Regions from separate parts of the Pseudoalteromonas sp. K222D genome, predicted to be linked through region 3. Evidence: predicted binding sites of a transcription regulator. Region 3 holds the regulator's gene; each other region holds the start of a gene.
The links. Region 3 encodes ArgR, which controls arginine synthesis, uptake and breakdown. Its sites were predicted from a motif close to ANTGAATANNTATTCANT; they were not measured.
Positions count from the first base shown of each region.

Region 1: argC (N-acetyl-gamma-glutamyl-phosphate reductase) is a predicted target of ArgR. The motif match lies at 1,453-1,470, and genes of this name have one in related genera.
Region 2: J5X91_RS10305 (OadG family transporter subunit) is a predicted target of ArgR. The motif match lies at 2,131-2,148, and genes of this name have one in related genera.

Region 1 covers NZ_JAGGDL010000009.1:34,030-37,315, reverse strand. The annotation lists gene argB (acetylglutamate kinase) at 1-291, opposite strand, end outside; gene argC (N-acetyl-gamma-glutamyl-phosphate reductase) at 292-1,302, opposite strand; gene argE (acetylornithine deacetylase) at 1,526-2,680, shown strand; gene panP (pyridoxal-dependent aspartate 1-decarboxylase PanP) at 2,744-3,286, opposite strand, start outside.
Region 2 covers NZ_JAGGDL010000017.1:79,525-82,810, forward strand. The annotation lists gene J5X91_RS10295 (sodium ion-translocating decarboxylase subunit beta) at 1-27, opposite strand, end outside; gene oadA (sodium-extruding oxaloacetate decarboxylase subunit alpha) at 41-1,822, opposite strand; gene J5X91_RS10305 (OadG family transporter subunit) at 1,835-2,080, opposite strand; gene J5X91_RS10310 (DUF1328 family protein) at 2,724-2,894, shown strand; gene J5X91_RS10315 (hypothetical protein) at 2,960-3,151, shown strand.
Region 3 covers NZ_JAGGDL010000006.1:4,675-7,960, reverse strand. The annotation lists gene J5X91_RS04955 (ABC transporter ATP-binding protein) at 1-407, shown strand, start outside; gene J5X91_RS04950 (Dyp-type peroxidase) at 458-1,357, shown strand; gene argR (transcriptional regulator ArgR) at 1,373-1,840, opposite strand; gene mdh (malate dehydrogenase) at 2,067-2,999, shown strand; gene ispB (octaprenyl diphosphate synthase) at 3,102-3,286, opposite strand, start outside.

The DNA of each region.
Region 1 (3,286 bases), on a different contig from region 3:
TGGTTTATGGCCAGCATTAATTGCCGCACTCATTAATTGTTTATTAGCACAACCTGCAAGCGCGCCAACTATGTAAGGCATTTGCTCTTTAGGGCTAATACGTAAACCTTGATGCTTTGCGCTAGCAAAACCAGCGTCTTTAAGCCAAGTGTCTACAAGCGCGCCTCCGCCATGCACAATGACAAACTGCGCGTTGTGCTGCTCATTAAGTACTGAAAATAATGCTTTAGCCGCGTTTTCGGTATTAAGTACAGCGCCACCAAGTTTAATTACCCAGGTTTTTTTACTCATTTAAAACGATCCTTTTAAGCCTGTGGTATGCGCCAATCCCATTGATAAATTAATACACTGCAAAGCTTGCCCTGCAGCACCTTTTAATAAATTATCAATGGCAGCTATAACAATTAACTGTGTGCCTTGTTGCTGCCAGCCAATATCTACATATGGCTGTTTAGCTACGCCTTTAATTGAGGGGATTTTATCGCCCAGCAAACGAATTAACGGCTCATCGGCAAGTACTTGGTACGCTTGTGTTACTTGCTCAATGGTGACATTAGGTTTTAATTGCACATAAATAGTTTCTAAAATACCACGTGGGAAGTTACCTAAATGCGGTGTAAATAAAACATCGTGACCAAGGTGTTGCTCTATTTCAGGGCCATGACGATGATTAAATAAACCATAAGGGGCAAGCGATACTTCGCAAAAATGAGTACCAATGCTAGCTTTACGCCCTGCGCCGGTTACACCCGATACCGCATTAATTATAATTGTTTGCTCAGTTAATAAGTCGGCCTGCTGCAAAGGCTTAAGCGCATTAAGCGCAGCCGTAGGGTAACAACCAGCTACAGCTACTAATTGCGCCGCGGCAATAGCATCGCTATTCCACTCAGCCAAACCATAAGCAGCTTGATCTAATAACTCTGGATGTTGATGCTCAAAGCCATAATAAGTAACGTAGTCGTCATTGCTCGCAAGGCGATACCCACCAGATAAATCAAATACCTTTTTACCCATGGCTAAAAAACGCGGCGCTAAATCTACGCTTACTTTATGATCGGTACATAAGCACACGTAATCGGCACTGTTTTCAATATCGCTAAAAGCAGATTCACTAAGAGGTAGTAAAGGCTGATCGAGTAGCCCTAAGTGTTCGGGGTATAAATCACTCAGCAGTTTATTTTTATCTAAGCTACCTTGAGATACATAACAGCCAGTTAAAATTAGTTTAGGGTGCTTAGCAACTAAACTTGCTAGTTCTGCGCCGCTATAACCGCTTGCGCCAATAATCACTACATTCATTGTTTACTCGTTATTTAAAATTATTACTACTTATCCATGTTGTTCGCTTAAACTAGCTCTGAGGCTAATTAAGACTTTAATTTATTAATGAATGTTGATTATCGTCGTATTATTTTCATGGCGCTACTTTTAAAATATTTATGCTTAAAAAGTGAATTGATATTCATCATAAATACTTTTATATTGTTATGCAATTAAATTGATTACTTATTTTGGATTTTTTATGTCTTTGCCTTCATTTATTTCTATGTACCAACAATTAATTGCAGCACCTTCTATTAGTGCCATTGAAGATAGCCTGTGTATGAGTAATAAAAATGTTATTGAATTACTGGCACAATGGTGTGAAAGCTTAGGTTTTAGCTGTGAAATAATTGAATTAGAAGGCGGCAAAGGTCGCTATAATTTATTAGCTAAACGCGGTAAAGGCGATGGTGGATTAATGCTCGCTGGCCATACCGATACAGTGCCATTTGACGATAGCCGCTGGAATCATAATCCATTTAAATTGACCGAGCACAACAACAAACTATATGGCTTAGGTAGTATTGATATGAAAGGCTTTTTTGCTTTTGTACTGCAAGCTATTAGTGAACTTGATGAAAAACAGCAAACTCAGCCTATTTTGATCTTAGCCACCGCCGATGAAGAAACAACAATGGCCGGTGCTCAGCAAATTTGTAAACATCCAAATTTAAAACCGGATCGCTGTATAATTGGCGAACCCACTGATATGACTCCGGTATTTACACATAAAGGGCATATGAGTACCGCAATTAGAGTAGTCGGACGCTCAGGCCATAGCTCAGATCCCGAACGTGGTGTTAACGCCATCGAAGTAATGTACAAAGTGATTACAAAACTACTGATCTTAAAAGAACAGTTAAAGCATAAATATTCAATAGAACACTTTGAAATACCCTATCCAACCTTAAATTTTGGTAATATTCATGGTGGCGACAACGCCAACCGAATTTGTGGTTGCTGCGAAATGCATATAGATATGCGCCCATTACCGGGCTTAAGCGTGCAAGAACTGCAAATGTTAGTACTTGATGCAACTCACGAAATAAACCAGCAATACCCAAATGCCGTAAGCGTAATTGATTTACACGAACCAATCCCGGCATTTACTGGTAGCACCAATAGCGCTTTGGTTAAACTAGCCGAAAAAATAGCGGGGCAAAAAGCGGTGGCGGTAAACTACTGTACTGAAGCGCCATTTATTCAACAGCTTGGTTGTGAAACCATAGTAATGGGCCCCGGCTCTATAAACCAAGCGCACCAACCTGATGAGTTTTTAGCAATGGAAAAAATTAAGCCTTCACAGCAAATTATCACTAATATAATTAAAGCGAGTTGCTTTAGCTTTTCTTAATTGCCATTGTAAAACTAAAAAAGACGCTATTAAGCGTCTTTTTTATTTAAGCTAATATTTTAATTACATATACTTGCTTAAGTACTTTTTAAATACCGGATCTGTTTTAGCCAACTCTTTTTGTTCTGCTAAAATTTCTTTTAAAATAACGCCTGATGTAAGTGGGTTAGCAAGTACTACCCTAAATACCACTGTGGGCTGATTATCGTATTGAGTAGGCGTTAAACGCGTACGTGATACAAATGATCGTCCTGATTCACGTTGCCGTTTTTGCATACTTGCAGTAAAGCGATTAAGTGAGGCAAAAATATCAATCCGTGTTTGCGGATCAGCATCTGCAATTGCCTGCTTTATTTGTTTAGGCACATAACGATACGTTAATAAGCACAGCTCTGGCTCTGAAATCAGCTCAAAATCTTCATCTGCTTTAATTAAATTAGCAAAGTAATGGGCTTTTTTAATACTACGATCGATTAGCATTTCGTAGCCTTTACGGCCAATTACACGTAAGCAAGCATGTACTAACATTGCCATACCCGGGCGACTTCCCTCAAGTGTATGGCTACCTAAATCTTTTGAGCCTTTACGTAAAATATACTCTGCATG
Region 2 (3,286 bases), on a different contig from region 3:
ATGCCAGAGGTTTAAAATACCATCCATCCTCTATTTACTCCTAAGCTAATGCAATCATAGCGTCGCCGGTAGTTACAGCATCGCCTTCACCAACTAACACTTCAGCAATTGTTCCGGTGTGCGTAGCGCGTATTTCAGTTTCCATTTTCATGGCTTCCATAATAATCACTACATCACCTTCATTCACAACTTGCCCTGCTTTTACCTTTATCTTAAAAATATTACCGGCTAAAGGGGCGTTAAGTGTTTCGCCTGATGCAACCGAAGCAGACTGAGGAATATGTTCTGAGTCTTTTAATGTAACTTCTTTAAGCTCGCCGCCTTGAGCTACAACAACGTCGTAAACCTTACCGTCTACTTTTACGCTGTATTGCTCAGCTTTAACGCTGTTGTTATTTGAAGCTGATTTAGAGGGAGCTTTATTACTTTTATCTTCAACACAAGGAACTGGCTCAAATGCATCTGGGTTGTTACGGTTTTTAATAAACTTCAAACCAACCTGTGGGAATAATGCATACGTTAGTACGTCATCAATTTGCTCATCAGCAAGAGTTAAACCTTGCTCTTGTACTTCTTTTAATAATTCAGCCTCAAGCGTTGCAAGCTCAGGTGCAATATTATCTGCAGGACGACAAGTAATTACCTCTGCTCCATCAAGCACACGCTCTTGTAGCTCTTTATTCATAGGTGCTGGTGTTAGGCCATATTCACCTTTTAATACGCCAGCTGTTTCTTTAGTAATTGTTTTATAGCGCTCACCCGTTAGTACATTAAGTACCGCTTGAGTGCCTACAATTTGCGACGTTGGTGTAACAAGCGGTAAAAAGCCAAGATCTTCACGTACACGTGGGATCTCAAGTAAAACTTCATTAAGCTTATCTGCTGCGCCTTGCTCTTTAAGCTGGTTTTCCATGTTAGTTAACATGCCACCAGGTACTTGCGCGAGTAAAATACGGCCATCAACCCCTTTTAAGCTACCTTCAAATGCCGCGTATTTTTTACGTACATCTCTAAAGTAAGCAGCAATTTCTTCTAGGTGATTTAAATCAAGCTCAGTATCACGCTCAGTCCCTTCAACTATCGATACAATAGTTTCAGTTGCGGTGTGTCCGTAAGTCATACTCATAGATGAAATTGCGGTATCAAGCATATCAATGCCTGCATCAATCGCTTTTTGATAAGTCGCAGTACTTAAACCTGTTGTGGCGTGGCACTGCATTGCAATTGGAATAGATACAGTTTCTTTTAGTGCTTTAATTAGTTTTTCAGCATCGTACGGCTTTAATAAACCCGCCATATCTTTAATACAAATTGAATGACAGCCTAAATCTTCCAACTGCTTAGCTAGCGTTAACCACATATCAAGCGTATGAACAGGGCTTACTGTATAAGAAATAGTCCCTTGGGCATGTGCGCCTACTTTTATAGCCGCTTTAATTGCCGTTTCAAGATTACGTACATCGTTCATTGCATCAAATATACGAAATACATCAACGCCATTTTTATGGGCACGCTCTACAAATTTTTCTACTACATCGTCAGCATAATGGCGGTAACCTAATAAATTTTGACCGCGTAATAGCATTTGCTGTTTAGTATTTGGCATCGCTTTTTTTAGTGCGCGAATACGCTCCCAAGGATCTTCACCTAAATAACGAATACACGAATCAAACGTAGCTCCACCCCACGACTCAATAGACCAATAACCTGCATCATCAAGCTTTTTTGCAATCGGTAGCATATCGTCAAGGCGCATACGAGTTGCTAACAATGATTGATGCGCATCACGTAGTACCAGTTCTGTTAATTTTAATTTAGCCATTTAAGTGCTCCTTTAATTATTGTTTGTTTTGTACTGAGCAATGGCAGCACTAATTGCGGCGATGTGCTCATTAGGCACACCTTGTGATTTAAAAGACGGTGTTCTGGCAGGCATTGCAAGCTCAGGCTCTGCAAAGCGAGATACCAGCTTAGACATAACCGTAACGCAGGTAATTAATAATGACAGAAACACAAACACCCCCACCATACCGGTTAGCATTAAGTTGCTTGCTGTTGTAAGTAAAGCAGCGATATCCATTTTCCTCTCCTATAAAACTTATACCGAAATCAAAATAAAAAATCATTTTACGTAAATAATTATTCACCGAATAATAACAAAAAACAGTGTTTTGTCTATAGCCTGTAAATTGGTAAAACCAATTTAAACAAAACTAACATGCTATTAATTAACTTAACACTACAAAAAGGACTAGATACGCGCTATTACATAGATAATAAAAATAGTGAATATAAATAAAAGTTATATAGGCGACCTAAAAACCGTTAATAATGCACTTAAAGTAAAGCGTTAACAGTTCTATTAGCATAAAGTAATTTCACCACTGGCAATTGGTCTTACCAAATATATTTGTTAATTATTCAACCATTTAAATAGCCGCTGTTATTAAGCCCGCTATGCTCGCAAGTCTCGAACTGCAATTTAATAGCTCTTAAACTCAATTCTAAAAATCAATATGCGCTAACTTCTCTTATAAAAAACTAACATCCATAATCACTTGTATCAGTATGAATAAATTACATAGCAAAGCGTAAAACTTACCATTGAGTGCACGCTGAAATAACACAAACAAAATCAAACCATTGATTTAAAAGCAAAAAAACAATGGCACGTAACTCGCATCATATCCATTGAGCAAATTTGATAAACCAAGGAGAATACAATGTTACGCTGGACAATCACTTTTTTAGTAATTGCTTTAATTGCTGCAGTGTTAGGTTTTGGTGGTATAGCAGGCGCCGCAGCGGGTATTGCAAAAATTATATTTTTTATATTTTTAATACTTTTAGTTATATCTTTAGTATCGGGTGCCCTACGTGGCAAAAAGCCCTAGGTAACAAACTAAAGTTTTAAACTAATTAAAAATCATTTAAATCAAAATTTACAAGGAATTACATTATGAATTCGACAACTTTAAGAGCAGCACTAATTGGCCTATTCGCAAGTTTATTTATTATGGGCTGTGAAGATAACCACGCAGAAGATGCTGGTGAACGTATTGACGAAGCAGTAACTGACGTGCAAAACAAAGTTGAAGATGCATGTGAAGAAGTAAAAGAAGGTGTAAATGCAGAAGAAACTAACTGTTAATTCTTCTAATTTATTAAAAAAACGGCTCTAAAATGAGTAATGCCAGTCAGTTAACACTGACTGGCTTTTTTTTATAGGGATATTTAGATGGTTTCTTTTTCACACATCGTGGAAAGCTGCGCTCATGACGCCTTG
Region 3 (3,286 bases):
CTCAGCAGGGCACTCCAGAACAGCTTTTTGCTAAACCAAGCTCAAAGGAGGTTGCAGAGTTTCTGGGTCAGGGCATATACTTAAGCGCAGAAGTGTTAACAGCAACTGAATATAAAACCGCTTTTGGCCTAGTTGAGTCGGTTATTGCGCACCAGCATCAGGCTAATATAGGAAAAATATATGTGCGTCCTCATCAAATAGAGCTAATGAGCGACAATAAAAAAGATAGCCATAGTGAACGCGCCACCATATTAAGCAGTCGTTTTATTGGTTCGGCTTATGTTTACACTGTAGTTATTGCACAACAAGAAATAGAAGTTGCAGCGCAATATGGCCAGTCATTTGTTCAAAATGAGCAGGTTATAATAAAAATAAACCCCCACACGGTGAATTTTTTCGAATCATAAATTAATTTGTTATTCGCTGTGTTTATCTATTTATAAGCTAAGGAATAACAATGGCACAAGCGCAATCAGGGATTTGTGCTGAAGCAAACTTACACGGTTTGCATTTATTTTTTAATGTGTTTGATGGCCAAGATGAGTCATTACGTACAAAGCTCAAGCAAGTAAGCGCTATTGAGGAAGAGTTTAGCGATCAGTTTTCTGAATCTATGCTTTCTTGTATGGTGGCTATTGGTGCACAGTATTGGCCGCATATTTTGCCAGAGTATATCCCCAGTGAACTACAAAGCTTTCCTAATATAAATCATAATGAACACGCAATGAGCGTGCAGCCGTGTGATTTGTTTGTGCAAATACGTTCAGACCGCGAAGACGTCAATCATTTATTTGCACTGCAAATTTTAAAGTTATTTGCACCAGACGTAGAGCTGGTGGAACAAATTCGTAATTTTAGATTTTTAGATGGTCGCGATTTCAATGGTTTTATTTATGGTGGCAAAATGCCGCATGGCCGACAAAAGCGGGCAACGGCGTTAATAAATAAACCAGGTAGCTTTGAGGATCAAGGCAGTTATATTCATGTGCAACGTTATAAGCACGATCTAAGCGTATGGCAGCATCTATCGCTAGATGAGCAAGAGCAAATAATAGGTCGCACTCGCTTAGACAACACTCTTATAGCCCCAGCGCTTGAAACCAGCCATGCACAACGCAGTGAATTAAAAGATGAGCAAGGCCAGCCAATATTACTTAATCAAGGCATGCCTTATGGCGATGTTTACGAGCAAGGAATGCTGTCAATTACTTGCTCGGCCAGTGGAACCGCATTTGAACAGGTATTAAAAAGTCGTTTAGGTGAGGGGGAGTGCTATGATCATTGGCTTGATTTTACTCAAGCCGATATGGGGTCTGCGTTTTTTGCACCGTCAGTTGGGTTTTTAAAACAGTTATAACGCATGTTTTAAATACTAAACCGTATCAAATAAAATACGTACCCGCTCTAGGGTTAAGTCTATTTCAGATATTTTAGCTGGGGCAATAAAAATAGTGTCGTCGCCAGCTATAGTACCTAACACGCCATCGGCTTTACCTAATGAGTCAAGTAAACGCGCAATAAGCTGAGCCGCGCCTGGACTGGTACGGATAATAATCATCATTTCGTTATGCATTATATCAATAACAAGCTGGCGCAACGGGCTTTTTGCTGTGGGTACGCCCATTTCTGCTGGCAAGCAATACACCATTTCTTGTTTGGCATTGCGCGTTCGTACCGCGCCAAACTTACTAAGCATGCGCGACACTTTACTTTGGCTTATATTGTCAAAACCTTGCTCTTTTAACGAATCTACTATATCGCCTTGAGAACCAAAGTTTTCTTCTTTTAAAAGCGCTTTAAATGCTTTTACTAACGCTTCCTGTTTGTCTTGTGGTTGCATAGTTTTTATTTGCTTTTTATTATCCATGCCGCAAATTCTACACAAAAACGAATAATTATGCAGCAGTTGTTTATTTAACTTGCCAGTTTACTGTATTCAGGCCAAATGTTTTTACAACTATGGTCTAAAATATTACGAAAATAGGCAGGATAAATTTGTTTTTAGTCGCTAATTTCTTTATCTTAGAGCCATAAATATTTCCTACCTCAAATCACGGAGAATTCCAATGAAAGTTGCTGTATTAGGTGCTGCAGGCGGTATCGGTCAAGCGTTGTCTTTATTATTAAAAACAGGCTTACCAGCTGGTTCTGAATTATCACTATATGATGTTGCACCAGTAGTTCCAGGTGTTGCGGTTGATCTATCTCATATCCCTACAGCGGTTAAAGTAGCTGGCTTTGGCGCTGATGCGTTAAATGAAGCGCTTAAAGATGCTGATATCGTACTTATTCCTGCTGGCATGCCACGTAAGCCAGGTATGGATCGTGCAGATTTATTTAATGTAAATGCTGGCATCATCAAAACGTTAGCAGAAGGCATAGTTGCAAGTTGTCCTAAAGCGTTAGTAGGTATTATTACTAACCCAGTAAACGGCACTGTACCAATTGTTGCTGAAGTATTTAAAAAAGCTGGTACTTACGACGCTAAACGCGTATTCGGTATTACTACGCTTGACGTTATTCGTTCAGAAGCATTTGTTGCTGAACTTAAAGGCGTAGACGTAGCAACTGTTAAAGTTCCTGTAATTGGTGGCCACTCAGGTACTACTATTTTACCTCTACTTTCTCAAGTTGAAGGCGTGAGCTTTACAGATGAAGAAGTTGCAGCACTTACTCCACGTATCCAAAATGCGGGTACTGAAGTTGTAAATGCTAAAGCGGGTGGCGGTTCAGCTACTTTATCAATGGGTGCAGCAGCAGCTCGTTTTTGTATGTCTTTAGTTAAAGGCCTACAAGGTGAAGACGTTGTAGATTACGCGTACGTTGCTGTTGAAAATGGCGATGCGGAGTACTTTGCACACCCAGTACGTTTAGGTAAAAACGGCGTAGAAGAAATTCTTTCTTACGGCGAACTAAGCGCATTTGAAACAAAAGCAAAAAATGACATGCTTGAAACACTGAAAAAAGACATCAAAGAAGGTGTTGATTTCATGGCGTAATAGCCAAAATAAAGTGACAAAAAAGCCTGCGTTTGCAGGCTTTTTATTGCTCGGAATTTAGCTAACCTGCACCCAGGTTAGCTACACATAAAGGCAGTAAAGTTAGTGATCGCGATCAACTGCAATACGGGCAAGGCTCACAAGTGCTTGTTTATATTCAGACTCAGCTAAAAAGTCTAAGCAAGCAATGGCTTTGTCGGCTTCAAGTTCGGCCTTTTGCATCGTAAATTCAAGCGCATTGGTTTGTTTAAGTGCCGCTAAAATTTCTTCAAGATGATCCATGCCAT